DNA from 4 places in the Lederbergia graminis genome. Region 4 is predicted to be linked to each of the others. Evidence: riboswitches for the same ligand, from Rfam matches in the RefSeq annotation. Region 4 holds a riboswitch; each other region holds the start of a gene.

Region 1 (7,965 bases), on a different contig from region 4:
TAGGTAACTTTGATACGGAGTTAGTGAAAGAATTTTTTCGTGCATTTGCCTTTAATGCTGGAATAACCCTTCATGCACGAGTGTTATATGGAGAAAATACGCATCATAAAATCGAAGCATTATTCAAAGCATTAGGTCGCGCACTTGCAGAAGCAGTTCGAATCGACCCTAATATTAAAGGCGTTAACTCTACTAAAGGAATGTTGGAGTAGTTATAGATAATATTGCATCATTTTCTAATAAATTGGCTTTGCTGAGATTAATTAAAGATTTCACACAGTGTTGATTGTAGTGGAAGGGGCGAGACTCCTTCGGGATGAACGGTAGCCGGGAGACCCCACAGGCGTTTAAGCGCCGAGTAGGCTCCCGAACCGCCCGCGGAAAGCGAGCCCCTGTAGCGGAAATCAAGCTACATTAGAACAAAAAAATTCAAAGAGGTGAAAACACAATGACGGCAAAGAAAATTATACCGTGTTTGGATGTAAAAGACGGAAAAGTAGTGAAAGGAATTAATTTTGAGGGGATGCGCGAAATGGGAGATCCTGTTGCTATGGCAAAAGCCTATAGTGATAATGGCGCAGATGAACTTGTATTTCTAGACATTTCCGCTACAACAGAAGGTCGCGACACAATGGTAGACGTTGTGAAACAAGTAGCAGCACAAGTGAATGTTCCTTTTACAGTCGGTGGTGGCATTCGAACTGTGGACGATATTGCTAGAATTCTAGATGCAGGAGCTGACAAAGTGGGGATTAATTCTGCAGCTGTAGCTCGTCCAGAACTAATTAAAGAGGCAGCTGAAAAGTTTGGTTCTGAACGAATCGTAGCAGCCGTTGATGCTAAATTATTCCCAGATGGGACATGGCGTGTCATGACTCATGGTGGGCTGAAAGATGCTGGAATTGATGCCATAGAATGGTCGAAGCAGTTAGAACAATTGGGAGCGGGCTCTTTACTACCAACTAGTGTTGACCGTGATGGTGTTAAGGATGGCTACGATTTGGAATTAACGAAAGCAATTGTAGAGGCTGTGAACATTCCAGTTATCGCATCTGGCGGTTGTGGTAATGCAGAACATATTGTGGAAGTTTTTGAGAAAACAAATGTAGACGCTGCTCTCGCTGCATCTATTTTTCACGAAAATTCAGTAAGCATCCAAGAGGTAAAAGAGCTTTGCCGAAATAGAGGAGTGAATGTAAGTGAAGCCTGATTTTTCAAAAGGTCTCATTCCAGCCGTTGTTGTAGATGATAAAAATGGCGAGGTACTAATGCTCGCTTATATGGATGAGACAGCATATGAACGTACATTAGAAACAAAAGAAACATGGTTCTATTCACGCTCTCGGAAAGAGTACTGGAACAAAGGTGCAACCTCTGGTAACAAACAAATCGTAAAGTCCATTGCACTAGATTGTGATGGTGATTCTTTATTAGTTCGTGTCGAGCCGCTAGGGCCAGCCTGTCATACTGGGGAAACATCTTGCTTCTACAATACTATTTTGGAAACAGAAGATGCAGCCCAAGTGGAAGACACAATCATATATCATGACCTAATGAGTGAAATTGTCGATCGCAAACAAACACCTGTAGAAGGTTCATACACCACTTACTTATTTGAAAAAGGTACCGACAAAATTGCTAAGAAATTAATAGAAGAAGCCGGTGAAGTAATCATTGCCGCTAAAAACAAGGATACAGATGAACTTGTATATGAAACGAGTGATTTACTATACCACTGCCTCGTTCTGTTAGCAGACCAAGGGGTAGACTTAGCAGATGTTGAAGCCGAGTTGAGAAAAAGATCAAGCAAAAAAGGTAATGCAAAGAAAGAACGTCAAGAAATAGAGAATTGGTAAGGTCAAGCAAGTGGGCGAATATACAAATCGCTTACTTGCTTTTTTAATTTAAGAGGGAATATCTTTGCAGTTAGTGTGACTGTTATAAATGAGAAAACTGTTAAGTCGGGAATGCGAGAAGGATGTTGTGTACCCGCTGTGGAGGTTGTCACGCTGGGAGCGGCTGCGTATCCACTGGGTGGGAAAAGTTGTAGAGGCGGTCACGCTGGAAGCTTTATCATGCCCACTTGGCGAAAAAAGTGGCAGAGGTGGTCACGTTGGAAGCTGCATCGTGCCCGCTTAAGAGGAAAAAGTGTCGGAGGTGGTCACGATGAAGGCTGTATCGTGCCCGCTTAGGAGGAAAAGTGTCGGAGGCGGTCACGATGAAGGCTCTATCATGCCCACTTGGCGAGAAAAGCGTTAGAGGCGGTCACGATGAAGGCTCTATCGTGCCCGCTTAGGAGGAAAAGTGGTAGAGTTGGTAACGATGAAGGCTCCATCATGCCCACTTGAGATGAAAAAAGGCAGAGGCGGTTACGATGAAGGCTCCATCGTGCCCACTTCGGAGGAAAAGTGTAGGAGGTGGTCACGTTGGAAGCTTTATCATGCCCACTTGGCGAAAAAAGTGTCAGAGGTGGTCACGCTGGAGGTTGCATCGTTCCCACTTAGGAGGAAAAAAGGGATAGGTGGTCACATTGGAGACCGCCTCGTGCCCGCTTAGGAGGAAAAGTGTAGGAGGTGGTCTCGATGAAGGCTCCATCGTGCCCTCTAGCTAGGAAAAACTACAGAAGTGGTCACATTGAATGCCACAGCATTCCCTCTTAATGAAGAAAATGCTTAAGGAGGTAACGTTGAACGTTGTATCGTGCCCACTTAAGAGGGAAAAGTAGTGTAGTCGGTCATGATGATGCCCTCTTAACAGAAATATAAGAAGACTAGGTCACGCAAGAATCTCCATTGTGCCCTCTAACAAGTAAAAGCAATGGAAGAGGGCACGGAGGAAATCCCCCATACCCACTTCACAAAAAATTGGAAGCCGATGTAACATTGGTACTAGCTAAGTACCACCTATTCCTTCAGAATGTTATATATTTCGACATAAAATTCACAATTCACATAAAAATACTTGGACATAAAACAGAAATAGGCGTATAATCGCAAATATAATTCTTTTCGAAAAAACTAGAATTCGGCAATTAGGAGAGTGACATAAAGATGAGTGACATGTCTTTTCATACGAAAACTGTACATCAATCTAAGAAAGTATCAAAAAATTTTAATAGTAAAGTAACACCAATATATCAAACATCATCTTTTTCCTTTGATAATTTAGATGAGCTTGAAAGCTATTTTCACGGAGAAACACCTTACTTATATTCCCGTTACGGAAATCCAAATACAGATGAATTAGGGAGTGCCGTTGCTGCTTTGGAAGGAGCAGAAGCTGGTGTAGCAGCTTCATCAGGGATGTCAGCTATTTTATCAGCATTACTTTCAGTAGCAAAAAATGGGGACCATATTGTTGCATGTGATGACCTTTATGGTGGAACTTATCATCTATTAGATCAAGAAATTAGAAGTTTTGGTATCGATGTTACATTTGTCTCCTTTGCGAATGAAGAGGAGATACGTGCAGCAATTCGTCCAAATACAAAATTACTATATACAGAGAGCATTACGAACCCATTACTTAGAGCTGAAAATATACCGTTACTTGTTAAAATAGCGAAAGAACATAAGCTAATAACAATTGTGGATAACACTTTTGCAACACCGTTTTTACTACAGCCATGTGTTGATGGGGTTGATCTTGTTGTCCATAGTGCAACGAAGTACCTTGGTGGCCATAGTGATATTTCTGCAGGTATTGTAGTTGGCCGTGAAGATATCATTCAAGTTGCAAAACAAAAGGTGGTTAGCTTAGGGGCGAATTTAAGTCCATTTGAAGCATGGTTAACATGTAGAGGCATTAAAACTCTTGCGTTAAGAATGGAGAAGCAAACAAGGAATGCGCAATTTATTGCAGATTCACTAAGGGAAAATGAAAATATAGCAAAAGTATATTATCCAAATAATGTATCAGAAAAAGGTAATGGTGCAATTGTGTCGATAGAACTTGCACCTCATTGTGACATTCGCTCATTCTTTTCGTCTCTTGGATGGATAAAAGTAGTTCCTTCTTTAGGTGGTGTAGAGACTGCTGTTTCCTATCCATTAGGTACATCACATCGAAATTTACCTAAAGCAGCTCAAGAAAAGCTTGGAATTAATGAACGAGTTGTTCGCATTTCAGTCGGTATTGAAGATAGGCAAGATATCATTAATCAACTCCTAATTGCAATCAAAGCATAGGTATATTTAACCAAAAGTGTAAAAAAGTAGTTGACAGATAAAAAACTCTGTTCTATACTCCATTCATAAGTAAAACAACTAAATCGAATCTCTTATCGAGAGTGGCGGAGGGAATAGGCCCTGTGAAGCCCGGCAACCTGTTATTTTAAAACAAGGTGCTACATCCTACAGATTTAAAATCTGGAAGATAAGAGGAGGAACCGTCAACAACGCCCTCTTCTTAGGAAGGGGGCTTTTCTTTTTATATATCTTTTTTTAAATATTAAACCAAGTAAACTAATCATATTAATTATATTTAGGGGGATTTACAATGAGAATTAATATTTGGAAAACCATTTTATTATTGATAGGAATTATCGTGCTAGCAGGGTGTTCAGATAGTGCGAGTGGCAAGCCAAAGAAAATTATTTTAGATTATGCTTACTATTCGCCAACAAGCTTGATTTTAAAGGAGAAAGGTTTTGCAGAAGAAGTATTTGAGGAAGAAGGCATTGAAGTAGAGTTTGTTCTAAGTCAAGGGAGTAACAAAGCGTTAGAATTCCTCAATTCCAGAAGTGTTGATTTCAGTTCATCTGCTGGTGCTGCTGCTTTAATGGCAAAAGCAAAAGGATCGCCAATTGAATCCGTATATATTTATTCCAAACCAGAATGGACGGCTCTCGTTGCAAAAGATTCTTCCATTAAGTCTGTCAATGATTTAAAAGGGAAAAAGGTTGCTGCAACAATTGGTACAGACCCGTATATTTTCTTGCTTCGTGCTTTAGATGCACATGGCCTTTCTGCCAAAGATGTAGAAATTGTTAATCTTCAACATGGAGACGGAGCAGCTGCACTACTATCTGGTGAAGTAGATGCATGGGCAGGATTAGATCCTCATATGGCAAGAGTGGAAAAAGATTCTGGGGCTCATCTATTCTTCCGTAATGCAGACTTTAACACGTATGGAACTTTGAATGTAAGATCAAAATTTGCAGAAGATTACCCAGAGTATGTAAGTAAAGTTATCGAAGTTTATGAGAAAGCAAGGCAATGGGCAATTGATAATCCAGAGGAAACAGCAGAGATTTTAGCGAAGGAAGCACAAATAGATATTGAAGTAGCAAAGCTTCAATTAGAACGTAACGATTTTTCAGCATCAAAACCAGGTGATGTGCAAATTGAAACAATTAAAGCAGCTGGTGATGTATTGAAAACAGAAGGTGTAATTGATTCGGATACGGATGTAGATAAGGTTGTTAATGATTTAATTAACCCGGACTATTTTGAATAAATAAAGGATGGTGGACAACATGAGTGGCCGTACAGAAACAATTTCAGTTCCCGTAAAAAAATCAAAACGAGAAAAACGCTCGAAATTTTCCTATAAAGCAAATGAGAGATGGATTCTTGGAAGCCTTATCCCTATTATTCTATTAATTATTTGGGAGATTGCTGGAAGAGTAGGACTTATAGAAGCGCATTTACTACCAACTCCATCAAAAATATTTGAAGAAATTGTAGAAATGGGCAAAGAAGGAATATTGATTGATCATATTGGCATTACATTATATCGGGTGGTTCTTGGATTTTTCATTGGAACGATAGTAGCTGTTGTTCTTGGAGCAATCGTTGGTTATTTTTCTCTGTTTGAAAAATTGATGGATCCACTTATTCAAGCATTTCGTGCAATCCCATCTCTAGCATGGGTACCTTTATTCATTTTGTGGATGGGGATAGGGGAGCCATCCAAAGTGACATTAATTGCAGTAGGTGTATTTTTTCCAGTCTACTTAAACATCGTTTCTGGTATTCAAGGCGTTGATCGGAAGTTAATCGAAGTTGGAAAAATTTATAAGTTTAGTTCCGTGAAAACATTACGGAAAATCATCTTGCCAGCTGCTTTGCCATCTTTTCTCGTAGGATTACGCAGTGGGCTAGGACTTGGTTGGATGTTTGTTGTTGCCGCAGAAATAATGGGGGCTAGTAAAGGGTTAGGTTATTTACTCATCTTAGGCCAAAATACGTATTCTCCGGAAATTGTCATAGCGAGTATATTATTGTTTGCGCTAATTGGGAAAATCACGGATTCATTATTGAAATTATTAGAAACAAAATCATTGAGCTGGCAAGATAGTTTATCAAATCAACGTTAAAGGGGGATGCAACGGTGCTCGCAGTTCAAAATATAACTCGAACTTTTAATGAGGGGAAGGTAGGATTTAAGAATCTTACTTTTTCAATCCAAAAAGGAGAAATAATTGGAGTACTTGGGACTAGTGGTTGTGGAAAAAGTACATTACTTCGAGTGCTGTCAGGACTCGATCAACAGTTTGAGGGTCAGTATTCACTAGGAGATAAAAGTGTAGGGATGATGTTCCAAGAACCAAGGCTTATGCCATGGCTGTCAGTAATAAATAATATTACGTTTGGAGCAGAAACAGAAAAACAAAAATTGTTAGCAAATGAATTAATTGAACTTGTCGGTTTGAGCGGATTTGAACGTAACTTCCCTAAAGACTTATCTGGAGGGATGGCACAAAGAACAGCAATTGCGCGCTCCCTTATCACGGAACCGGATGTGCTTTTACTAGATGAACCATTTAGCGCATTAGATGCATTTACAAAAATGCAGCTGCAAGATTTACTATTATCGATTTGGGAAGAGCGAAAAACAACGATGGTACTCGTAACTCACGATATAGATGAAGCTTTATATTTATGTGATCGCATCATTATTTTACGGGGACAACCAGGAGAAATTTATGCGGAAATTAGAATAGATAAAGCAAAACCACGTTCCAGAGGAGATATCCAACTGGCAGAAAAGAAGGCTGAAATTCTACATCTTCTTGATTTAAATAAGGAAAGGGGTAATCTACATGGCTAGGCAACAAATTATTGAGCCGAGAAGTGGTCAATATAACTTTAAAACAGACTATTCCAATGGTGATACTATAACTTGGGAATCGATAGAAAGACATTTCAGTTGGCATGTTACGGGAAAAGTTAATATGGCTTATGAATGTGTAAATCGCCATGTAGTGGATGGTTTTGGTTCCAAAACAGCTCTCCATTATGTAGAGGGAGATGTGGAATGGAAATTAAGCTATAAAGATTTGAAAATAGAAACCGATAGATGGGCACAAGTATTAAAGAACCACGGAGTAAAGAAAGGTGACTTCTTATTCGTATTCTTACCGAAACATCCAGATTGCTATATTGCTATATTAGCTGCGATTAAACTTGGTGCTATTGTTGGTCCTTTATTTGAAGCTTTCATGGAAGAAGCAGTCCGTGATCGAATTTCAGATTGTGAAGGGAAATTTCTCATTACGAATAAGGAGTTTATGACAAGAGTTCCGAGAGAAGATCTACCGAGTTTAGAAAAGATTTTTCTAACAGATGACTCAATTAATGGAATTTCTATACAAGATGAACTAAGTTCTGTAGTAGTAAAACAGGATATTTTAGAATGGGTCGATCTGGAGGATGGATTAAATATTCATTATACGAGCGGCTCGACTGGAAAACCGAAAGGTATTATTCATGCCCATCGTGCGATGATTCACCAATATATTACTGGACGTTGGGTGTTAGATCTAAAAGAAGATGATGTATATTGGTGCACGGCTCACCCGGGTTGGGTAACTGGTTCTGTATATGGCATTTTTGCACCATTACTAAATCGGGCAACGCTTGTCCTTCACGGTGGAAGGTTCAATGCACATAGTTGGTATGAAACACTTGAAAAAACAGGAGTCACTGTATGGTATAGTGCACCAACTGCTTTCCGGATGTT
Region 2 (7,965 bases), on a different contig from region 4:
TTATTCTTTTAAAGGTATTGGACAAGCAAGGGAGAAATTTTATTATTACTCGATGGTGCAATTTTTACTAGTTGGTGTAAATGGTGCCTTTACAACTGGTGATATTTTTAATCTATTTGTCTTTTTTGAAGTCATGCTAATGGCCTCTTATGTACTCCTTGTTATTGGTGGTACAAAAGTTCAATTAAGAGAAACGATAAAATATTTGTTAGTTAATGTGACCTCCTCTGCATTATTTGTTATTGCTGTTGGTTACCTCTACTCTATCGTCGGTACTTTAAACATGGCCCATATTTCTGAAAGAATTGCTGAAGTGAATCAGCCTGGAATTGTTACTGTTATTGCAGTGTTATTTTTAATTGTTTTTGGACTAAAGGCAGCTATTTTCCCTTTATTCTTCTGGTTACCTGGTTCTTACTATGCACCTCCTGCACCAGTAATGGCGATATTTGGTGCATTACTTACTAAGGTTGGTGTTTATTCAATACTTAGAACCTACACATTGATTTTCTACCACGATCAAGGATTTACGCATGAGATTCTAATTGTCTTTTCACTAGCAACAGTGATATTAGGCTGTATTGGAGCAATTGCATACAAAGATATTAAGAAAATCATCATATATAACATCATTATTGCCATTGGTGTAATTATGTATGGTATAGGATTAATGAATAGTGATGGCTTAAGTGGTGCTGTTTTCTACTTAATACATGACATGCTTATTAAAGCAGCATTGTTCTTACTTGCAGGTATCATCATTGCTATTACTGGTTCTAGTAAGTATGAAAAATATAGTGGATTAATAAAACATTATCCATTCCTAGGTTGGGTATTCTTCCTTGCTGTACTTTCCCTAGCGGGGATTCCACCGTTGAGTGGATTTGTTGGAAAAATATTAATTGCTAGTGGTGGCTTTGGTAGTGGCGATATAGTTGGAGCACTTATCATCTTGTTATCTAGCCTGTTTGTTCTTTATTCTCTTATGAGAGTATTTATCAACAGTTTCTGGGGTGATACAACAAAAAGCAAACCAAACAAGGATATACATGTTGGGAAATTGCTCATTCCTGTGGTGATATTGATGATTTCTGCCGTTTCGTACGGTGTGTTTTCTGAAACAGTTAATTTTTATGTCATGCAAGCTGTAGAAGTTCTAATTAATCCTTCACAATACATTGACGCAGTGTTGTATTAACCACAGTAAGGAGGAATGCAAAAAGTGGCTTTTCAAATTTTATTAAATTTTTTACTAGCATCCATTTGGATGTTTTTCCAAAATTCAATTTCTGTAACGACATTTACAGTAGGCTACCTTCTAGGATTATTGATTATATTTATTATGCGCCGCTTCTTTTCATCGCGATTTTATTTTTATCGGATACTAGCTATAATAAAACTCTTGTTGATCTTTATACGTGAGTTAATATATTCGAACCTAGCAGTTTTAAGAAATATATTAAGTCCTAAACTTACCATTCAGCCTGGAATATTTGCTCTTGATACAAAGCTTACAGCAGAATGGGAAATCACCCTGCTTGCAAACTTAATAACTTTAACTCCAGGGACACTTGTAATAAACGTTTCAAATGATAAAAAAACACTCTATATCCATGCAATGGATATTAAAGATGTGGAAGATACGGTGAAAAGTATTAGAAATACTTTTGAGAAGACCATTATGGAGGTGAGTCGCTAGTGCTTGAAACTGTATTAACAATCGCACTTTTTGGATTTGCGCTATCATCCCTATTTTTATTAATACGTATCGTAAAAGGACCTACTACACCTGATAGAGTAGTTGCACTTGATGCAATGGGAATTAATTTGGCTGCAATTACAGCACTAGCTTCTATGTTATTAAGTACAAAGGCGTTTCTCGATGTGATTATTTTATTTGGTATCCTTTCTTTCATCGGAACTGTTTCATTTTCGAAGTTCTTACAGAAAGGGGATATTATTGAATATGAGCGCAGGGATTGAAATTACAATATGTGTTCTAGTTTTAATTGGTACATTTTTAAGCATTGTTTCAAGTGTAGGTGTTTTGCGTTTACCTGATGTATACACTCGTAACCATGCAGCATCCAAATCTACAACGCTAGGCGTATTAGTAACATTAGGAGCAACATTGCTTTACTTTTACTCTGCAGACGGAGAAATAAACCCACGAATTTTATTGGGAATAGTATTTATCTTTTTGACTGCTCCTGTATCAGGTCATTTAATAGCACGCGCTGCTTACTTTTCAGGAGTAAAACTACATAAGCGTAGTGTACAAGACGACTTAGACGTTAAGACAAAAGAGATAAAATCCAAATAAAATTGTTTATGTATCACCTTGCATTTGTAAATTTAATACAAAAATTCATCTTGACATCATCATATTACTAACGTTATGATTATTCTAATAATTTAACAATTGAATTACTTTTCTTATCAAGAGAAGCAGAGGGACTGGCCCAATGAAGCTTCAGCAACCAGCCTACTGGCAAGGTGCTAAATCCAGCGAACTTTTTAGGTTCGAAAGATGAGAAGGAACGAATGTCATAAACTCGTAAAGCCTTCTTTTGAAGGCTTTTTTTTAACGAAAGGAAGAAAATATGTATGAATTTACTAGAAAAATTAAAATCTAATGTACTAACCGCAGATGGAGCCATGGGAACATTACTATACTCATACGGTATTGATTATTGTTATGAAGAATTAAATCTTGCAAAACCAGAAATAATAGAGAAAATTCATCAAGAGTATATTTCAGCCGGTGCTGATATTATTCAAACAAATAGTTATAGTGCCAATGCTATTAAACTAGCTCGTCATGGTTTAGAAAACCAAGTAAAAGCAATTAACGAAGCCGCTATCAACATTGCTAAACAAGCAGCTGCACCTGGTGGACAATATGTCCTTGGAACAATTGGTGGCATACGTGGAATTCGCAAAAGTGATGCAACATTAGAAGAAATCATTACATCTGTAAATGAACAAGTACAATACCTCCTAGCAGGTAATCCTGATGGACTCTTACTAGAAACATATTATGATTTTGAAGAACTATCCACAGTAGTAACTCATTTACGAAAATTAACAGACACCCCCATTATTGCTCAAGTTTCTATGCATGATCCTGGTGTATTACAAAATGGACTAGCACTAAACGAAGCATTACACCAACTTGTATCGATAGGTGCTGATGTTGTCGGTGTTAATTGTCGACTTGGTCCATATCATACCATCCAAGCATTTGAATCTGTAACATTACCTAAAAACGCATTTTTATCTGCATTTCCAAATGCAAGTCTCCTTGATGTAGAAGATGGTCGTGTCGTCTTTGAATCAGAAGCTGATTATTTTGGACGTGCCGCTCTCCTTCTACGTGATGAAGGTGTTCGTTTAATCGGTGGTTGTTGTGGGACTACACCAAAGCATATTGCCGCTGTAAAAAAACGAATTGGAGAAATTCCTCCAATAAACAAGAAAACTGTCACTCCACAAAAACCAATCGTTATTCGAGAAGCTGAGCCAACTAAAAACGAACCACTCCATGAAAAGGCGAAAAAGAAAAGGACTATAATTGTGGAGCTAGATACACCTCGACACCTTGACACCACTAAGTTTATTGATGGAGCAAAAGTGCTAAATGAAGCTGGAATTGATGCTATCACAATGGCAGATAACTCCTTGGCATCTCCGAGAATTAGTAATATGGCAATGGGATCCATTTTAAAAATGGAAAACAACATTCGTCCTCTTGCTCATATTACGTGTAGAGATAGAAATTTAATTGGACTACAATCACATTTAATGGGACTGGATGCACTTGGAATTCATGATATTCTCGCTGTTACTGGTGACCCAACGAAAATAGGAGATTTCCCTGGTGCTACGAGTGTATATGATGTTTCTAGTATGGATTTACTTCAACTAATTAAAAAGCTGAATGAAGGTATTTCATTTTCCGGAAAGCCATTGCGGAAGAAAGCTAATTTCTCTGTCGCAGCTGCTTTTAATCCAAATGTTCACCAATTACACCGTGCCGTCCAACGCCTAGAGAAGAAAATAGCCAAAGGTGCTGATTATTTCATTACACAGCCTGTTTATACGAAGGAAAAAATTATTGATATCTATGAAGCAACAAAACATTTATCAGAACCGATTTTCATTGGTATTATGCCTCTTACAAACATACGAAATGCCGAGTTTTTACACAATGAGGTACCTGGAATAAAACTATCAGATGAAGTATTAGAGCGTATGCGGGCATGTGGAGAAAATCGTGAACAAGCGACAGCAGAGGGTGTTCAAATTGCAAAAGAACTAATTGATACTGCTGCTGATTTATTTAATGGTATTTATATTATAACTCCACTCCTAAGATATGACATGTCTTTACAGTTAGTTCAGCACATCCATCAAATCGATAACAAGAAAGAGAGAGAAGATACCTATGCCAAATCAATCAATTGAACAACAACTTCAGAATCGAATACTTATTTTCGATGGTGCAATGGGTACGATGCTACAAAATGCTAATTTAACAGCGGATGATTTTGGTGGAGAAGAATATGAAGGTTGCAATGAATACTTGAATCTAGTAAAACCCGAAGTAGTTTACAACATACATCGGGAGTATTTAGAAGCAGGTGCCGATATTATCTCCACTAATACTTTCGGTGGAACTCCTATTGTATTAAATGAATACAATCTCGGAGATAAGGCATATGAGATTAACTTCCGGGCAGCAGAAATGGCTAAAAAATGTACAAAGGAATTTTCCACATCAGATTGGCCACGTTTTGTAGCTGGTGCTATGGGGCCAACGACAAAAACGTTGTCTGTGACTGGTGGAATAACATTTGAAGAACTTTCTGATGACTTTTATGTACAAGCAAAAGCATTAATTGAGGGTGGCTGTGACTTACTCTTGTTAGAGACAAGCCAGGATATGCTTAATGTGAAAGCTGGCACACTTGGGATAAAGCGGGCTTTTGACGAAGTTGGTTTCGAAATCCCAGTGATGATTTCCGGAACAATCGAGCCAATGGGAACAACTCTTGCTGGCCAAAGTATTGAGGCGTTCTATATCTCCATTGAACATATTAAACCTCTATCTGTCGGACTAAACTGTGCTACTGGACCAGAATTTATGACAGATCATTTGCGTTCTCTATCTGATTTAGCGACAAGTTATGTTAGCTGTTATCCAAACGCTGGTCTTCCCGATGAGGAAGGACATTATCATGAGTCACCTGAATCTTTATCAAAAAAATTAGCAGGTTTTGCTGATAAAGGCTGGCTCAATATTGTTGGTGGTTGCTGTGGTACAACACCGGCCCATATACGTGCAATTCGTGATGCTGTTGATGATAAAGCACCTAGAAAAAAACCGGAATTGGCACATGGGCATGCTGTTTCTGGAATAGAACCACTCTTTTATGATGAATCGATGCGACCATTATTAATTGGTGAACGTACAAATGTTATTGGGTCACGTAAATTCAAACGACTAATCATTGAAGGTAAATTTGAAGAAGCTGCAGAAATTGCTCGTGCACAAGTAAAAGGCGGAGCACATGTTATTGATATTTGCCTTGCCAACCCAGATCGCGATGAGCTAGAAGACATGGTTAATTTTATGAAGGAAGTCGTTAAGAAGGTAAAAGTACCTCTTGTTATTGATTCTACTGATGAAAAAGTAATTGAGGCAGCTTTAAAATTTTCACAAGGAAAAGCCATCATTAATTCTATTAACTTAGAGGATGGTGAGGACCGTTTTGATGTCATCCTTCCCCTTGTGAAAAAGTATGGTGCATCTGTTGTAGTTGGAACGATTGATGAAACCGGAATGGCTGTCACACGTGAACGGAAACTAGAAATAGCCAAACGCTCCTACGACCTACTTGTCCATAAATGGGGACTACAACCGGAGGATATCATCTTTGACCCCCTCGTATTCCCAGTTGGAACAGGTGATGAACAATATATTGGATCCGCAATCGAAACAATTGAAGGAATTAGGCTGATTAAAGAGAAACTTCCACGTACATTAACAACATTAGGAGTAAGTAATGTTTCCTTTGGCCTCCCTCCAGTTGGACGTGAAGTACTAAATGCAGTCTATTTATATCACTGTACGCAAGCAGGACTTGATTATGCAATTGTTAATACGGAAAAATTAGAACGCTATGCATCTATTCCTGAAAATGAAATAAAGTTAGCAAATGATCTTTTATTCCATACAAATGATCAAACTCTTGCAGACTTTACAGATTTTTACCGTGATAAGAAAAAGGAAAAATCAGAAGATGATATACCAAAAACAGTTCCAGAGCGACTTGCTTATTATATTATCGAAGGGACGAAAGAAGGACTTATTCCAGATCTAGAAGCTGCATTAAAAATGTACGACACGCCATTAGATGTTATAAATGGGCCATTGATGGATGGAATGGCTGAGGTAGGTAGACTATTTAACGATAACCAATTAATTGTTGCGGAAGTTCTTCAAAGTGCAGGAGTTATGAAGGCATCTGTCTCCTTTCTGGAACAATTCATGGAAAAAAGTGAGGATGACTCAGGGAAAGGCAAGATTGTACTTGCCACTGTAAAAGGCGATGTTCATGATATTGGAAAAAACCTAGTAGATATAATCTTAAGTAATAATGGATATAAGGTGCTTGATATTGGAATTAAGGTAACTCCTGCAACATTAATTGAGGTTATTCGAAAAGAAAAACCAGATATGGTTGGTCTTTCAGGTTTACTTGTGAAATCAGCCCAACAAATGGTATTAACCGCACAAGACTTTAAAGCTGCAGGTGTCGATATACCTATTTTAGTCGGAGGTGCTGCTCTTACCCGCCGTTTTACAGAAACAAAGATTGCTCCTGAATATGATGGACCAGTAATTTATGCGAAGGATGCAATGCAAGGGCTAGATATAGCAAACAGGCTTCAAAATGATGAAGAAAAAGCTCTATTACTACAAGAGTTGGAAGAACAACGACTAAAGAGAATCGAATCAGAAGCTTACCGAGCATCTATAAAGGATGTGGATGTTTCTGTTAAAGCTGTAAAAACGGTTCGTGATAATGTCCCAGTTTTTATTCCATCTGATCTACGTCGACATGTAATACGAAACTATTCCTTATCACATTTGTATCCATATATTAATATGCGTACGTTAATAGGTCATCACCTTGGACTCCGTGGTAATGTGGAAAAAATGTTAGAAAACGGCGAAGAGCGTGCATTAGATCTTCATGATTTAGTTACTGGATTTTTAGCGGAAGATACTTTAAAACCAGCAGGTATGTATCAATTTTTCCCGGCTCAGTCAGATGGCGACGATGTCATCATCTATGATCCTACGGATTCAAAAACAGAAATAGAGAGATTTACCTTCCCTAGACAAGCTAAAACACCGTTTCTTTGTTTGGCTGATTACTTAAAATCAGTTGATAGTGGGGAAATGGACTATGTTGCCTTTATGCAGGTAACAGCAGGACATGGAGTTCGTGAAGCAGCTGAAAAATTAAAAACAGCAGGGAAATTCCTAGAGAGTCATGCATTACAAGCAACTGCACTTGAACTCGCTGAGGCATTTGCAGAAAGATTACATCAAGAAATACGAGATCAATGGGGTTTTCCAGATTCCACAGATTTCACAATGCGTGACCGATTTGCAGCTAAATATCAAGGACAACGCTTCTCCTTCGGATATCCTGCATGTCCAAATCTAGAAGACCAAGCAAAGCTATTCCAATTACTAAAACCAGAGGATATAGGTGTCCAACTAACAGAAGAATTTATGATGGAACCTGAAGCATCTGTGTCTGCAATTGTATTTGCACATCCAGATGCTAGGTACTTTAACGTATTATAAGACTAGGAGCGATTTTCGAGCTCACATATAGAAATACAAAAGTCGAACTAACTTGTATAATCCAAGTAAAAGTTCGACTT
Region 3 (7,965 bases), on a different contig from region 4:
GTTTCGTATTTGTGATTAGTAAAACCTAGTTTCGTAGTGGCACCACTGGTTGTTGTTATGCAATTTCCTCGTACATCCACTATTAACAAGGTGTTAATCAGTATTTTTTCTTTTGACTTTTTATCAGTTACTTCGATAAATGAATTCATATAAATCCCCCTCATTTGTTATTCGTAATTTGTTCTATTGTTACTTTAAGCTTCTGAATTTATTGTACCTAAGTATTTAGATTATTGATGAAAATTTAAGATTATTTATCAATCAAAATAGAGATTAGCAATTCAATTAACAAACTATTTAACATACCTTTTGAAAGCTTTACAATATTTATTGTATTCTTGGTAAAGAGTATGCTAATTTACTTGTCAATTCATAACTAAGTAACCACAATACCTTAATATAATAATAAAAAGAGAGAGGCTAATTCTAGTGCGATTTCCCCCTCTAATTATACTGTTATTTATTGTTTTCTCTCCGCCAACCGAACCCGTTAATGTAATAGTGACCGCTTTTTTTATTTTCTTTATCCAGGGCGCTATTCCCGCTGAATAGTTACCTTTTCTCCATTTTCACATTCTTAAGGGCGTTATTCAGCCTCAATAGTGACCTATTTCTTGTATTTCCTTAATCCAGGGCACTATTCTCGCTGAATAGTTACCTCTTCTCCATTTTCACATTCTTAAGGGCGTTATTCAGCCTCAATAGTGACCTATCCTCTTTTTATTCTTAATGTAGGGCACTAACCACTCTTTAGCTCGCGTTCAAACCTATCATCATCTTATAGAACGCAAAAAAAGCATGGAAGAGTATGATCTCCTCCATGCTTTTAAAGTTTAATTATAGTTTTACAACGTTAGCTGCTTGGTCTCCACGGTTACCTTGAGTGATGTCAAAGCTTACTTTTTGACCTTCTTCAAGAGTTTTGAATCCGTCGCCAGTGATAGCTGAGAAATGTACGAATACGTCTTCTCCACCTTCAACTTCGATAAATCCGAAACCTTTTTCTGCGTTAAACCATTTTACTGTACCTTGATTCATTATAAAAAACCTCCAAAAATGTGTTACTTAATAACGATGTAAAACAAAAATTCACATGCTTTCACGACTTACATTTATTAATAATATAATTCCGTGAAAACATGTGAATTATAAGATTATACCTATTAAGTTTCTTAATCATAACATGGATTTATTTAGAATGCAAATAAAAAGTTCACTAATTTTTAACATTTGTATTTGAAGAGGGATTACGCTAGTCCGCTCCCTCTTCTTTTTACTAACTTCTGCATTCGATGTGCAAACATCCCCGCTAATACAGCTAAAACAATATCTTTCGGAAATGGTAGTGCCATCCATAGCCAAGCTACTTTATAAGAAAATGCTTCAGGTGCTGTAAACCAAAGCTTATATGCTGCATACATCCAATTTGTTCCAATTAGGTAATTTATGATTGTACCAACCAAAGCAGCAATAATATAAGAAACTATATGGTTGTTTTTCTCGATAATCTTCCCAGTTACATATGCAGTAATAATAAATGAAATTACGAATCCGAAAGTTGGACTTAGTATTTCTCCAAATCCCCCACTAAACCTAGCAAAAACAGGTGCACCAACTAAACCAATAAAAGCATAAACAGCCATGGAAATCGCACCTAGACGACTACCTAGAAATGCCCCTGCTAGAACCGCAAAAAATGTTTGTAATGTGATTGGCACTCCACCTATCACCATAAATGGAACAAAAGAAGTAATATTTGCTCCGATCATCATTAAAGCAGAGAACATACCAACATACACTATTTCCAATGCCCCAAGTTTATTTTTTGTATGAACTGTCAAACTCCCCATCATCTCACCCCGTAAATTTACTATAATTAAGAGAATAATATAATATTATCATTTGTGTCAACCTATAAATCTAAAAAGGTTAACACAAAAAAGTTTTATTTTTTTGTAACGAAAATTTAACTCGTGGTACTAATTTAGTGAACGCGCGTTGGAAAGGAGGCACCATGAACGAGCTCGAAAAAATATATGTGGAAATTCAACCTAGGATTTTCGCATTCTTTTATGTAAAAACAACGGATTCTGCCATTGCAGAAGATTTAACACATGACGTTTTTTATCATGCATTAAAAGGCTTTTCATCTTTCCAAGGAAAATCATCTATTCAAACATGGATATTTTCAATAGCACAAAATGTCCTTAAGAAATATTACAGATCTAAAAAATATTATCGCAATCTTGAAAATATGCTTACAGAAGACCAGAATCCAGTGCCTCCTTCCCCTGAGGATCTGTATATATTGAAGGAAATAAACTTGGAATTTGCTAAGCACATGAATAAATTAGATGACATCTCCAAAGAGATTGTCACTCTCCGTATATATGGGGAACTGTCCTTTCAAGAAATAGGAGAATTGTTAGGTAAAAGTGAAAACTATACGCGTGTAACATTCCACCGTGCAAAAATAAAGCTACAAAAGGAAATGAGGTCGAAGGATGAATAAGGACTGCTTTATCGCTGAGGATCTACTCCCTTTATATAATGAAGGCTTACTCCAGGACGTAACCGTCGAATGGCTCGAGTCTCACTTAGCAACATGCGAAAACTGTCGTGAACTTGCAGAAATATCGAAGGAACCAGTGGCGAAGGAAACAATTGAGTCAACTATTGATAATGAGAAGATGTTTACAAAAATCAAATTAAAACTATCTATTTTTCAGATTATCATCGTCGCAATATCATTTATCTTTGCAATAAAAACTTCGATGTTAAACAACAGTCTTGAGTTTATATTGTCCTATACTGTTTTGGGGGTTATTACGTATTTATTTTATAAGAGCTTTTGGATTGTTGGAGCGATTACTTTTTTACCTCTATTCATATGGTCACTCGTTGATTCTTTTATAAATTATTTCAACGGTCATATAAATTTCAACCAATTAATCCTAGGGTTTCCAGGTGCCTTCTTCATTGGAGCAATACATCTCATATTTGCATTTATTGGCTCTCTTGTTGGCCTGTTAATTCTTAAGTTAAAGGAAAGTGAGTGATGATAATGAACCTGAAAAAATTAATATATATTATTTTATTAATTGTTTTGATTGCTCCTATTTTATTACTTTATTTTTCCTTTAATGGCAACCCTGGATCCAAGTATTTCCTAAAAAAGGGATTAAATGAATTTCTTGAAACTGAATTTGCAAATTCAGAATATCGGATCAATGATGATGGGGTATATAACTTTAAGTTCAAAAATTACATCTATAGTGTTACAGAATTTCGGGATAATGACAGGATTGAATACGAGTTTGAAGTGAGAGGGCTAATAAAACCAAAAGAGATTCACTACTACCCTACGAATGTAGATGAAACACTTCAAATCAAGTTTAATGATCAGATCACAGATGAACTTAAAGCGGTATTGGAAAAGGAAATACCAGGGATTGTCACATATATTGAACCTTTTACGGAGGTATTAGAAGGAAAATATCCAAGCGATACAAAATGGAGTCATGATATTGAACTGATTCGCCCCTTCGATATTCTTTTCTTACTAGATGTGACTACTCTAACGAAAGAAGAAACACTAGAAGCGGCTCAGATCATTCAAGGTACCTTACAAGATTATCCTTATGGAGAGGCGAGAGTGGAAGGCTACGAAAAAGGAATCGATGAATATTCCCTTTACTCAATCAAATTTAATCATCATACAAAACTTACGATAGAAAGTATTAGCGAATATAAAGACTGAGGAACTGAACTAGCTAAGATACATCATTTATCATGAAAGTGAGTGATTGCTATTAAAAAGAAAAAGATTTTATATATCATTCTACTAATAATCCTTGTTGTAATTATCCTTTTCCTATATCAAATCTTCAACGGAAATCCCGTCTCAAAACATTATTTAAAAGCTGGGTTAGAAGATTTTTTGGAAGAAGAATTTCCTGATTCAGAGTATCGCATAAATGGTGATGGGGTTTATGATTTTACTTTTGGCATGTATGGATTTGATGTTACAGAGTTTCGAGGGGACGACGAAATCGAGTATGTTTTTGAAGTGTGGGGAGCGGTGAAGCCAACAGACATCCACTACTATCCTGTTAATACTGATTATGAGCTAGGAGCAAAGTTCGGAAAAGAAATTAAAGAGCAGCTTTACGAAGGAATAGATTCAGAAATACCAGGGATTGTCACACAGATTGAATTTTATCTTGATGTACTAGAGGAAAAATACCCTCCTGATACAAAATGGAGTCATGATATAGAGTTAATTGAACCGTTTGATATTAACTTTTCGCTTGATGTAACAAATCTTTCAAAGGAGCAAACTTTAGAAGTAGTTCAAGTAATTCAAAAAACATTGAATAATGGTAAATATCCTTATAATGATGCAAAGATTGAGGGTTTTGTCTATGCAAAAGGAAGTAAAGACTACGCTAAATACACCGTAAACTTCGATAAGGACACTGATATCTCCTTACGTGTTATTAATGAACATTCAAAATAAAAATAAAAAGGAATGGTGATTTTTCATGTGGGAAATTGCTTTTTATGGAATAGTAGCGCCGATTGCAACTTTACTTTTTTCTTTGTTGGTAACGATTAAATTTAAACGCTACTTTATCGTACCAATTATTCTATTCATTGGTCTTAATATCCTTACTATCATTCTACCAATGGTCCAGAACGTTGGTTGGCAAGCGCTATTTGGTTGGGCAACATTTTATACAATTGTATCCCTTGTTATTTCGCTGATTGTTTGGTTTATTAGAAAAAAATAAGATCATTCGAGGATAAAGGTCTCCTAGTACGGGGCCTTTATCTTTTTTCAAAAAGATGTAACTCGAATCTTGTCGACAATTATTTGTTGATTAATCCGATTGAGTTACTTATAATAAAAACCAGTAAGAAAATCCAATATTTTACTCTTATCAAGAGAGGTGGAGGGACTGACCCTGCGAAACCTCAGCAACCAGCAACATTGCATGGTGCTAATTTCAGAAGAATACACTGTATTCTAAAGATGAGAACAGTTATGGTTTGATTTCCTTCAAATCCCCTACCCTTCTCTCATCTTTTGAGAGGAGGTTTTTTTATTGTAAATTTATTCACAAAAATCCAAGTATACATCTATGTTTAGTTAATTATAAAGGAGGGAATTTTCAATGAGTGAAATTGTAATTCTATCTGGTAGTCCATTTGAAAGTTCGCGATCAGATCAAGTACTCCGATACTTAGGGCGCTTATTACAACAAAAGGGCTTTCAAGTTACACATATTTCCGTTCGTGACGTACCACATAATGATTTATTTTTCGCAAACTTCAATAGCCCAGTAGTAGAAAGAATCGCTAAACAAATCCGTGATTCGAGTGGCATCATCGTCGGTTCTCCAGTTTATAAAGCTGCTTTTTCTGGAGTATTAAAAACATTGATTGATATTTTACCGCAAGAAATTTTAGAAGGAAAACCAGTTTTACCTTTAATGACTGGTGGCAGCAAGTCCCACTTACTAGCACTAGAGTTTTCCCTAAAACCGCTATTAGCAACACTAAAAGGCCAAAACTTAAAGGGAATATACCTGACAGATCAGGAAGTGGATAAGGAAAGCTTAGAACCTATATTAGACATTGACACATTAGCAAGAACCAAAAAACAACTTGATTATTTTACTGAAATTATCAAAAAACAAAGCAACCCAATCCCGGAACACTATACCATTTAACAAAGGAGAATAATGATGACCAAAAAAAGAATTTATTTAAATGCATTTGAAATGAATTGTGCTGGCCACCAATCACCTGGACTATGGACACATCCAGACGACCGCTCCCATCAATATAAGGATAGTGATTATTGGATTGAACTCGCCAAAATTTTGGAAAAAGGACGTTTTGATGCTGTTTTTCTTGCAGATGTACTAGGGACATATGATGTATACAATGGTTCAAGGGATGCGGCCGTTCGCCAAGGAGCACAATCACCAGTCAATGATCCACTGCTTGTCGTTCCACTTATGTCATCCGTAACAAAACATCTTGGTTTTGGGGTTACTGCATCGGTTACACATGAACACCCTTATACATTCGCGCGGAGAATGTCGACTCTAGATCACCTAACAAAAGGACGAGTAGGTTGGAATATCGTTACATCATACTTAAAAAGTGCTGCAGTAAACATGGGATTAGAAGACCAGATTAATCATGATGAACGCTATGATATTGCTGCGGAATATTTAGAAGTTTGCTATAAACTTTGGGAGAGCAGCTGGGAAGATGATGCTGTAAAAGTAGATAAAGAGAATCGTATATATACGGACCCCGATAAAGTCCATGATATTAACCATGAAGGGAAATATTATAAAGTTCCTGGTGCTCATTTATGTGAACCTTCCCCACAAAGAACACCAGTACTTTTCCAAGCAGGTGCATCAAACAAAGGTAGAGAATTTGCTGTAAAGAATGCTGAACTAGTTTTTATTGGAGCACCGACACTTACTATTGCCAAAGCAACAGTGAAAAAATTACGAGATGATTCAGTTAAGTATGGTCGAAATCCCGATGAAGTGAAAATATTAACGATGGTCACTCCAGTTGTTGGAAGAACGGAAGAAGAAGCTCAAGAAAAATATAATGAGTATAAAAAGCATATTAGCTATGAAGGTGCTCTTGCTTTATTTGGAGGTTGGACTGGTGTCGACTTATCTGGTTATGACCCTTCTACAATTGTAAAGTATGTGGAAAACGACTCTATCCGCTCCGCTCTAGAAAATTATACGAAAGTGGATCCTACACGCCAATGGACTGTTGGGGAAATTGCTGAACAGATTGGGATTGGCGGCATGGGAATCAATATGGTTGGAACTCCAGAGCAAATTGCAGATTTAATTGAAGAATGGGTAAATGAAGCTGGTGTAGATGGATTTAACATTGCATATGCAGTTTCACCAGGAACGTTCAAGGACTTCGCCGAACTTGTTGTACCTGTTTTACAAGCTAGAGGCAGAGTGCCAATTGGATATGAGGAAACAACATTAAGAGGTAACTTATTTGGTGCTGGCCCACAACTTCCTGATCATCATCCAGGTAAAAGCTACACAAGAAAGGAAAAAATAGTTTTATAAATGTCCTATGACGATTATTTATGAAAAGTAGTCGTGGATACCATCGTCACGACCACTTTTCATAGAATAATAGTTGATACTCGTTTAGAGAAGCTTTATCAAGACGATTTCATTATGTATTCTAGTTCAGATTGTCGTGATGACCTTCCTCTCGACCATTTCAACCAGTAACCCAGCTCAAACCCGTCGTGACAACCTCCCTCTCAACCAGTTCAACTCATATCCTAGCCCAAACCCGCCTTGATAACCTCCCTCTCGACCAATTCAACCTACAACTTTGCTCAAACCCGTCATGATAACCTCTCTCTCAACCAGTTCAACCAGTAACCCAGTTCAAACCCGTCGTGACAACCTCCCTCTCAACCAGTTCAACCAGTAACCTAACTCAAACTCGTCGTGATGACCTTCCTCTCTACCATTTCAACCTACAACTTTGCTCAAACCCGTCATGATAACCTCTCTCTCGACCAGTTCAACTCATATCCTAGCCCAAACCTGCCTTGATAACCTCCCTCTCGACCAGTTCACCAAGTAACCTAGCTCAAAACCGTCGAGACAACCTCCCTCTCAACCTCTTCATCCCGTAACCTTGCCCAAACCCGTCGTGACAAGCTTCCTCTCGACCGTTTCATCCCGTAACCTAACGCAAATCCGTCGTGATAACCTCCCTCTCGACCAGTTCAACTCATATCCTTGCCCAAACCCGTCGTATAACAATCTCCCTTTCGACCACTTCTCATAACTATCGCTCACATACCTATCCCTAATTACATCATGCGACCAAGGAAATCGAATCTAAATAAAATACCCCGAACATCCAAAGGTTCGGGGT
Region 4 (7,965 bases):
TCAACTAGGGGATGAGGAAGCAAGATCCCATATTGAAGGTATGGGAATATTGCAGAATTTTACGAGTGAATGAAAAAAGAAAAAGCCCGAGTTTCGGTTTTAATCTCATATAGAGATAAAACCTTCTCCGGCTTTTCATATTTTAGTTATTATCTATCTCTTTTGCATTATCCAAAGCTTCTTGAGGAACTTCTATGCTATCTATCGCATTAAAATCAGCATAGCTAGAAGTAATTTCTTGTACAATATTCATTTTTTCACCTTCAAGATCTGCTTCAATATCCATCATAATATTTAATTTGGAAGTAAAGAATGTTTCTTTATCAATGTAAATTTCATATTCCACGTTATTAAATGTCATGAAGTCAGCAAGACTGGCGTCAATTTGCATATCCTCTGGCATCGAACTTATAGCAGTTTCTTTTAAAAACTCTTCAAATTTTTCCCCTTCTGCTTTTAACGTTAATATGAAATTTTCGTTATCTTGTTCAAATGTAAAATCTTCTTCAAAATTCTTTAATTCTTCCAATTGATCAGCTGGATTTGTTTGACTATTTTCTAATTCAAGAAATTGGTCTTTTAAGTCAATCGGTAGTTTCATCCATAATTCTTGCGTTGGTTCAAACATAAAGAATCCGTCTTCTGTTAAATACATATCCATAACAACACTTTGTTCTTGTTTTTGTTCACCTAATGTCATAAAGTATTCCATTTTTTGATGAACGTTTATTGGATCCAAAATAATTTTCATGTCCAATTTGGATTTTGTATCCATAGTGATATTTTTAACATTCATCTTATAATTTAAGTCCATTTTTGTAGAAAAGCTTTTTAAATTCTTATTTGCTTCTGTTGATTTTTCAAGTACTTCAGATAATGTCAAATCACTTATATTTTCTGTAGTACTGCTACCACTTTTCCCATCTTTTGATTTAGTAGGTGTAGCTGTTTGCCCGCACGCTACTAATAATGACATAATCAGAATAATAAGAGTTCCACACCATAATTTCCTCAAATGATTCAGCTCCCCAAAAAAAATTAGCAAAATGTTAACTATTTGCTCTTTTCACTTATATACGATTTATTTATCATAAAGGATTCAAAAGAGAAGAAAAAGCGTATAAAGTCCTAGAAGTGCAGACAGGCATTTTTTCACGAAATAGAAAGCATAATGTTGAGTTACGATAGTAGGGGGAATATGGATGATAGAGTTCTTTGATATAAATGGGAATAAGGTGATGTTGTGTTTTGAAAGAGATGCATTTCCTTTACGAGCTTGGCATGTTTTAGTTCTATCTCGATATCAAGGCAATTGGCTTTTAACTAAGCATAAAGAGCGGGGACTAGAATTTCCTGGTGGTAAATTGGAACAAAAGGAATCAGTTGAAGATGCTGCATTCCGAGAAGTATATGAAGAAACAGGGGGTATCGTAAAAAATATTTATTATATTGGAGAATACTATGTAAATGATGAGAAAAATGGTCCGTTTGTAAAAGCAATTTGCTTTGCTGATATCGAGAAACTAGAGAGTAAGAAAGATTACTTAGAAACAAGTGGTCCTATAATAAAATCAAATAACTTAAAAAACGAATTAAAAAATAGTGAATACAGCTTTATCATGAAAGATAAAATTGTTGAACTATCATTGGAAGCAATAGAAAAACATGGATTATTGAATAAAGGTGATAAGGAATGAATCAATCATTAATTGTAGATAAACAGCCATATCCTTCTCCGAATCCTAAGGTTCGCTTATATTTAATTACTTATTTATCTGATGGATACCATGTGAAAGGATTTCTTGCTGAGCCGAGGGCTGCGGGCGAATATGATGGTTTTTTATATTTGCGTGGAGGAATCAAAAACGTTGGAATGGTTCGTGCAGCAAGGATAGCACAATTTGCATCAGAAGGCTTTATCGTTTTTGCCCCATTTTATCGTGGAAATCGTGGTGGCGAAGGGAATGAAGATTTTGGTGGTGATGATCGCAATGATGCTTTCACAGGTTTTGAAGTATTAAGTAATTATCCAAATGTGAAGCAAAATCGAGTACATATCTTTGGATTTTCTCGCGGTGGAATAATGGCGTTATTTACAGGTATCCAATTTCCACAAGCAGCTTCAGTTGTTACGTGGGGAGGAGTTTCGGATGTAGCATTAACGTATGTTGAGCGAGAAGATATGCGAAGAATGATGAAACGAGTCATTGGAGGTACACCAAAAACAGCTTTAGAAAAATATCAACATCGAACACCTCTTTATGAATTGGAAGCTCTAAAACCTCCAGTTCTAATCATCCATGGCGAGCGCGATGATAATGTGTCTGTAGAACATGCTAAAAGATTAGAAGAAAGATTGATATCATTAGATAAAACAGTGGAAACTTGGTATTTTTCTGACTTGACTCATTATTTTCCACCTCATATAAATCGTGAAATTGTGCATAATTTATGCAATTGGATGAAAAATCAAGGAAATAACATATAATAGAAGAGAAGGATAAAAAATAGAGGGGGAATGGAATAATGGGAATGCCACTTGAGTTAAACACAATGATTGTCACAAAAGGTAAAGAAAAGAGATTGAAGGATAATTTATTTTTATTGACAAAAAATGGTTATAGATTGTACCCCTTAAATATTCCAATTGAAGTTCGCTCCTTTATGGATAGTGATGCAAAAGCAACTGCATGTATAAAAAAGTTAGAATGGGAAAACGAAAAAACAATTATTACGTATGAGTTATTGTCATTAAATTCCATTAATTAATGATATGATCTAGTTGACAGTAACTGACACATTGCGTTATGATTTTATATTGAACGGATACTCTTATCCTGAGATGGTGGAGGGAACAGGCCCTGTGAAGCCCAGCAACCTACTTTTGTTATTTATACGAAAGCAAGGTGCTAACCTGTTGCGAGGTATTGCCTCGAACGATAAGAGTGAAAGGCTCGGAAAATGGATAAACCTTTCCTCATGTTAAAGGAAAGGTTTTTATTATGTACATTTAGCGTCTTTTTCATATTTTTCATCATTTGAGGAAATCGAGTTCCGTTAACATTTGATAGATACACGAATAAAGGAGGAACTGTAGTGTCGAAAAATCGACGTCTATTTACATCTGAATCTGTTACAGAAGGACATCCAGATAAAATCTGTGATCAAATATCTGATTCTATCCTGGATGAAATTCTTGCAAAAGACCCAAATGCACGTGTTGCTTGTGAAACATCAGTCACTACAGGACTAGTGCTTGTTGCGGGAGAAATTAGTACGACCACATATGTTGATATTCCAAAAATTGTTCGAGATACGGTAAAAGATATTGGTTACACTCGTGCAAAGTATGGGTTTGATTATGCTACATGTGCGGTTATCACATCGATTGATGAACAATCTCCTGAAATTGCAGCAGGAGTTAATCAAGCATTAGAAGCACGTGAAGGAAGAATGACGGAAGAAGAAATTGAAGCGATTGGCGCTGGTGACCAAGGACTAATGTTTGGTTATGCATGTAATGAAACACCAGAATTAATGCCTATGCCAATTTCTCTTGCGCATAAGCTTTCTCGAAGACTAACAGAAGCACGGAAACAAGAAATAATCCCATACTTACGACCAGATGGTAAAACACAAGTTACGGTTGAATATGATGAAAATGACAATCCTGTTAGAGTGGACACCATTGTTATTTCCACACAACACCACCCAGAAGTAAGTCTGGAGAAAATTACACAAGATATGAAAGAGCTTATTATAGCTCCTGTAGTTCCGGACCATTTGATCGATGATAAAACAAAGTTCTTCATTAATCCAACAGGTAGTTTTGTTGTTGGCGGACCACAAGGGGATGCTGGTCTAACTGGAAGAAAGATTATCGTTGATACTTATGGAGGATATGCACGTCACGGAGGTGGAGCATTTTCTGGTAAGGATCCAACGAAAGTGGACCGCTCTGCTGCATATGCGGCACGATATGTGGCCAAAAATATCGTTGCTTCCGGATTAGCAGATAAATGTGAAGTTCAACTTGCATATGCAATTGGAGTAGCAGAACCAGTTTCTATCTCTGTTGATACATTCGATACAGGGAAGGTTTCAGAAGAAAAGTTAATTGTTGCAATTAGAGAAAACTTTGATTTGCGACCTGCTGGCATCATTCGTATGCTCGATTTACGTCGTCCGATATATAAACAAACCGCTTCATATGGTCATTTTGGTAGAACAGATATTGATTTACCATGGGAAAGAACAGATAAAGCTGAAGCGATTCAAACAACATTAAAATTAATAAAGTAACAAACAAAGCTGCCAATTTCAGGCAGCTTCGTTTGTTTATTGAGGAATACTAATAACATCACATGTGATTGTTACAGGATTGAAATGATTGTTTTACTGCAAATTGAATTAAAGCATGATAAAATATACTAATGTGTAACATAATGTAACATATTTTTACAAGTAATTTATATGAATTTAATTAGAGTAGGTGACAAATAGATGTGCGGTTTTATTGGTTGCATTCATGATTTGGCAGTGGAGAATCGCGAGCCTAGTCAACCTTTATTTAAGCAAATGAATAATGTAATCACTCATAGAGGTCCGGATGATGAAGGATATTTCAGTGATGAACATATCCAATTCGGTTTTCGACGTCTAAGTATTATTGATATTGAAAGTGGAAAACAGCCTCTTTCATTTGAAAATGAAAGGTATTGGATAATTTTTAACGGAGAAATCTATAACTTTGTAGAACTAAGAGAAGAATTAGTAGCACAGGGAGTACAGTTCGCTACTGCTTCTGATACGGAAGTTATTATCGCCCTTTACAGTCAAATGAAGGAGCAAGCAGTGACGAAACTTCGTGGTATGTTTGCTTTTATGATTTGGGACAAGGAAAACAAAGAATTATACGGTGCACGTGATCCATTTGGAATTAAACCATTCTTTTATAAAGAAGAAGAGAATAGAACATTTTTTGCATCCGAGAAAAAAAGTATATTGCTTGCCATGGATGAAAGTACTTTAAACTCAGCTGCATTGCAACAATATATGACATATCAATTTGTACCCGAGCCAGAAACGATGACAACTGGAATTAACAAGCTTGAGCCGGGACATTATTTTGTGAAAAAACCAGGTCAATCAATTGAAATTAAACGCTATTGGAAAGCAAGTTTCCAACCGGTTCATAAGTCAGAGTCTGAATTTATTAAAGAAATAAAGGATGTAATGTTCGATTCAGTGAAGCTTCATATGAGAAGTGATGTACCAGTTGGTTCTTTCCTATCAGGTGGGATTGATTCAACTATTATCGCATCAATCGCAAAAGAATTTCATCCAAATATAAAAACATTCTCTGTTGGTTTTGAGCGCAATGGCTTTAGTGAAATTGATGTTGCTAAAGAGACGGCTGATAAGCTTGGTGTAGAGAATATTAGTTACGTAATTTCTCCTGAAGAATATATGAATGAGCTACCTAAAATTATGTGGGTGATGGATGATCCGTTAGCAGATCCAGCATGTGTGCCACTATACTTCGTTGCACGTGAGGCACGTAAGCATGTTAAAGTAGTACTTTCTGGTGAAGGTGCGGACGAGCTGTTTGGTGGATATAACATCTACCGTGAACCACAATCTTTAGAGGTTTTTAATAAAATTCCATATGTTGGTAAATGTTTGCTTCGTGGCCTTGCTAAAGTACTTCCGGAAGGCGTAAAAGGAAAAAGCTTTATCGAACGTGGTTTAACTCCTATGGAGGAACGCTACATTGGAAATGCAAAAATGTACTCAGAAGAAGAGAAAAAACAACTATTAAAGCAATATAATCCTAGTATCGACTATCGTGATGTAACAAAACCGCTATATGCAGATACTGTAGGGTATGATCCGGTAGATCGTATGCAGTACATTGATATCCATACATGGATGCGCGGTGACATTTTACTAAAAGCTGATAAGATGACGATGGCTCATTCGCTTGAACTTCGTGTACCTTTCTTAGACAAAGAAGTATTTAAGGTAGCTTCTCGTATTCCAACTAGCTTGAAGACTGCTGAAGGTACTACTAAATATGTGTTAAGAAAAGCTGCTGAAGGAATCATACCAGAACATGTTTTAAATCGTAAAAAACTAGGCTTCCCAGTACCAATTAGACATTGGTTGAAGGATGAAATGTATGATTGGGCGAAAGAGATTATTAGAAATAGTGGTACAGATCATTTAATTAATAAACAATACGTGTTAAATTTACTAGAGGAACATTGCCAAGGAAAACTAGATCATAGCCGTAAAATCTGGACAGTTCTTGTCTTTATGATTTGGCATGCAGTATATTTAGAAGATCAATATGATTTCCAACAACAATACTCTAGAGTACAAGCACACTAAATAAAAAAACAGCCGCTATACCTATTCATGCGAATAGGTAATAGCTTGGCTGCCCATTTGCACCCATGCTTTTTTGAAATCTGCTATGGGTGCTTTTTTATTTTTAACTCCTGTTAGAGGATCGTTAAAATATACATATTTATCGTCGTATCCTGTTACTAATACGGAATGTTCTTTCATTGTTATTTTAATTTCACCATCAGGTGTGTGCCATGTTTGGAAGTAAGAATCTTCTAACTCACGATATTGTGCATTGATAATTACCCAAACAGGACGGCCATCAGAGAGTGGAATTCTTAATTCATCAAAAGTTTTTCCAGTTAAATCAATCATTCTCCCTGGTAAATAATTCTCTGCTAATTTCATAATTGGCCCATGGTATACACCAAGTCCTGGCTCCTTAAATGTATACATATTTCCTACAAATCCATTATACGGGTTACCGAAATGGATTTTGCCGTTTACGAATGTTCGAGGTGTTGGATCTTTAATAACCTCTTCTGCAAGTTTCATCTTGTCAACTTCAACTCCTGCACTGGCAAGGAGCATTGAAAGACTCGTTACTTCACAACCACGTGGTAATTCTGGGAGTTGATTAACGAGTGGAGCATCGATTAAAACCTTATCCTTTATTAAAAAAAAGGAAAGTTCATCAATATTTTGTAAAGGAACATTGACATTACTTCTTCCTTCTTCCAATTCTGTTGCGAAAATGAGTTCACTTTTGTATATAAATAGACTAAACACAATACTGCAAATGGCAATCATCGAAAATATAGCTGATAAGAGTTTATATCTTCTATATAGGGTGTATATCAGGAAAATGATGATGATAGTGCTGACGATGATTGTCAGTTGAATTGTATCCATTTTAAAATCACCTAAATCCATTGTATTTCCTCTCAACCTTTATATCGGCTAACTCTTTTGGATATTAAGTCCTTTAGGATTGAACTTATAGTGAAGAAATTCGTTTTACTGTAAGCTTTTATAATACTGTGCTTTCTCTACGTATTCTCTTGATATGCGTTCCATATCTTTAATATCTTCCCCAGTTAATGTACGAATTACTTTGGCAGGTCGTCCAAAAGCAAGTGTATTTTTTGGAATCACCTTTCCCTGTGGAACAAGACTACCTGCTCCAATAAATGCACCTTCTCCAATCTCAGCACCATCTAAAATAATAGAACCCATTCCAATCAGTGCATTTTTGCGAATAATACTACTATGTAAAATAACAGAATGGCCAATCGTTACATTATCTTCAATTATAAGTGGATTTCCTGGACTTTGATGTAAGACACAATTATCTTGAATGTTTACATTACTACCAATTTTTGTTGGGGCAACATCTCCCCGAATGGAACTATTGAACCAAACACTTGAATTTTCACCTATTTCAACATCACCAGTTATCGTTGTGTGATCTGCAATAAATACAGAATCAGCAATTTTAGGAGTCTTTCCATTAAAAGGATAAATCGCCATAAGAAACTTCCTTTCTTTCATCTATTTGCTAATTATTATAACAAATAGAAAATAAATTGGATGAGAACTGTCGAAAATGAAGCA

Evidence for each region. A riboswitch is a leader RNA that binds a small molecule or an ion and turns the genes downstream of it on or off. The one in region 4 is predicted to bind S-adenosylmethionine.
Region 1: another riboswitch for S-adenosylmethionine. It lies ahead of ACFPM4_RS19745 (aliphatic sulfonate ABC transporter substrate-binding protein); the one in region 4 lies ahead of metK (methionine adenosyltransferase).
Region 2: another riboswitch for S-adenosylmethionine. It lies ahead of ACFPM4_RS06070 (bifunctional homocysteine S-methyltransferase/methylenetetrahydrofolate reductase); the one in region 4 lies ahead of metK (methionine adenosyltransferase).
Region 3: another riboswitch for S-adenosylmethionine. It lies ahead of ssuE (NADPH-dependent FMN reductase); the one in region 4 lies ahead of metK (methionine adenosyltransferase).

What each region holds. Positions count from the first base shown of each region.
Region 1 covers NZ_JBHSMC010000044.1:24,598-32,562, reverse strand. Annotated here, with positions in the region: gene hisB (imidazoleglycerol-phosphate dehydratase HisB) at 1-212, shown strand, start outside; gene hisF (imidazole glycerol phosphate synthase subunit HisF) at 449-1,210, shown strand; gene hisIE (bifunctional phosphoribosyl-AMP cyclohydrolase/phosphoribosyl-ATP diphosphatase HisIE) at 1,200-1,856, shown strand; gene ACFPM4_RS19750 (trans-sulfuration enzyme family protein) at 3,060-4,187, shown strand; SAM riboswitch class I at 4,277-4,381, shown strand; gene ACFPM4_RS19745 (aliphatic sulfonate ABC transporter substrate-binding protein) at 4,498-5,457, shown strand; gene ACFPM4_RS19740 (ABC transporter permease) at 5,477-6,319, shown strand; gene ACFPM4_RS19735 (ABC transporter ATP-binding protein) at 6,334-7,053, shown strand; gene acsA (acetate--CoA ligase) at 7,046-7,965, shown strand, end outside.
Region 2 covers NZ_JBHSMC010000004.1:42,931-50,895, forward strand. Annotated here, with positions in the region: gene ACFPM4_RS06050 (Na+/H+ antiporter subunit D) at 1-1,198, shown strand, start outside; gene ACFPM4_RS06055 (Na+/H+ antiporter subunit E) at 1,223-1,699, shown strand; gene ACFPM4_RS06060 (Na(+)/H(+) antiporter subunit F1) at 1,720-1,983, shown strand; gene mnhG (monovalent cation/H(+) antiporter subunit G) at 1,967-2,323, shown strand; SAM riboswitch class I at 2,434-2,537, shown strand; gene ACFPM4_RS06070 (bifunctional homocysteine S-methyltransferase/methylenetetrahydrofolate reductase) at 2,608-4,467, shown strand; gene metH (methionine synthase) at 4,448-7,885, shown strand.
Region 3 covers NZ_JBHSMC010000027.1:140,119-148,083, forward strand. Annotated here, with positions in the region: gene ACFPM4_RS17665 (hypothetical protein) at 1-149, opposite strand, end outside; gene ACFPM4_RS17670 (cold-shock protein) at 838-1,038, opposite strand; gene ACFPM4_RS17675 (biotin transporter BioY) at 1,248-1,850, opposite strand; gene ACFPM4_RS17680 (RNA polymerase sigma factor) at 2,015-2,512, shown strand; gene ACFPM4_RS17685 (zf-HC2 domain-containing protein) at 2,505-3,059, shown strand; gene ACFPM4_RS17690 (YfjL-like protein) at 3,065-3,760, shown strand; gene ACFPM4_RS17695 (YfjL-like protein) at 3,803-4,519, shown strand; gene ACFPM4_RS17700 (DUF2651 family protein) at 4,545-4,793, shown strand; SAM riboswitch class I at 4,938-5,042, shown strand; gene ssuE (NADPH-dependent FMN reductase) at 5,178-5,735, shown strand; gene ACFPM4_RS17710 (LLM class flavin-dependent oxidoreductase) at 5,751-7,133, shown strand.
Region 4 covers NZ_JBHSMC010000018.1:15,195-23,159, forward strand. Annotated here, with positions in the region: gene ACFPM4_RS13980 (hydrolase) at 1-73, shown strand, start outside; gene ACFPM4_RS13985 (DUF6612 family protein) at 143-1,015, opposite strand; gene ytkD (RNA deprotection pyrophosphohydrolase) at 1,203-1,697, shown strand; gene ACFPM4_RS13995 (alpha/beta hydrolase family protein) at 1,694-2,488, shown strand; gene ACFPM4_RS14000 (DUF2584 domain-containing protein) at 2,527-2,769, shown strand; SAM riboswitch class I at 2,830-2,946, shown strand; gene metK (methionine adenosyltransferase) at 3,097-4,302, shown strand; gene asnB (asparagine synthase (glutamine-hydrolyzing)) at 4,504-6,393, shown strand; gene ACFPM4_RS14015 (C39 family peptidase) at 6,415-7,263, opposite strand; gene ACFPM4_RS14020 (gamma carbonic anhydrase) at 7,369-7,881, opposite strand.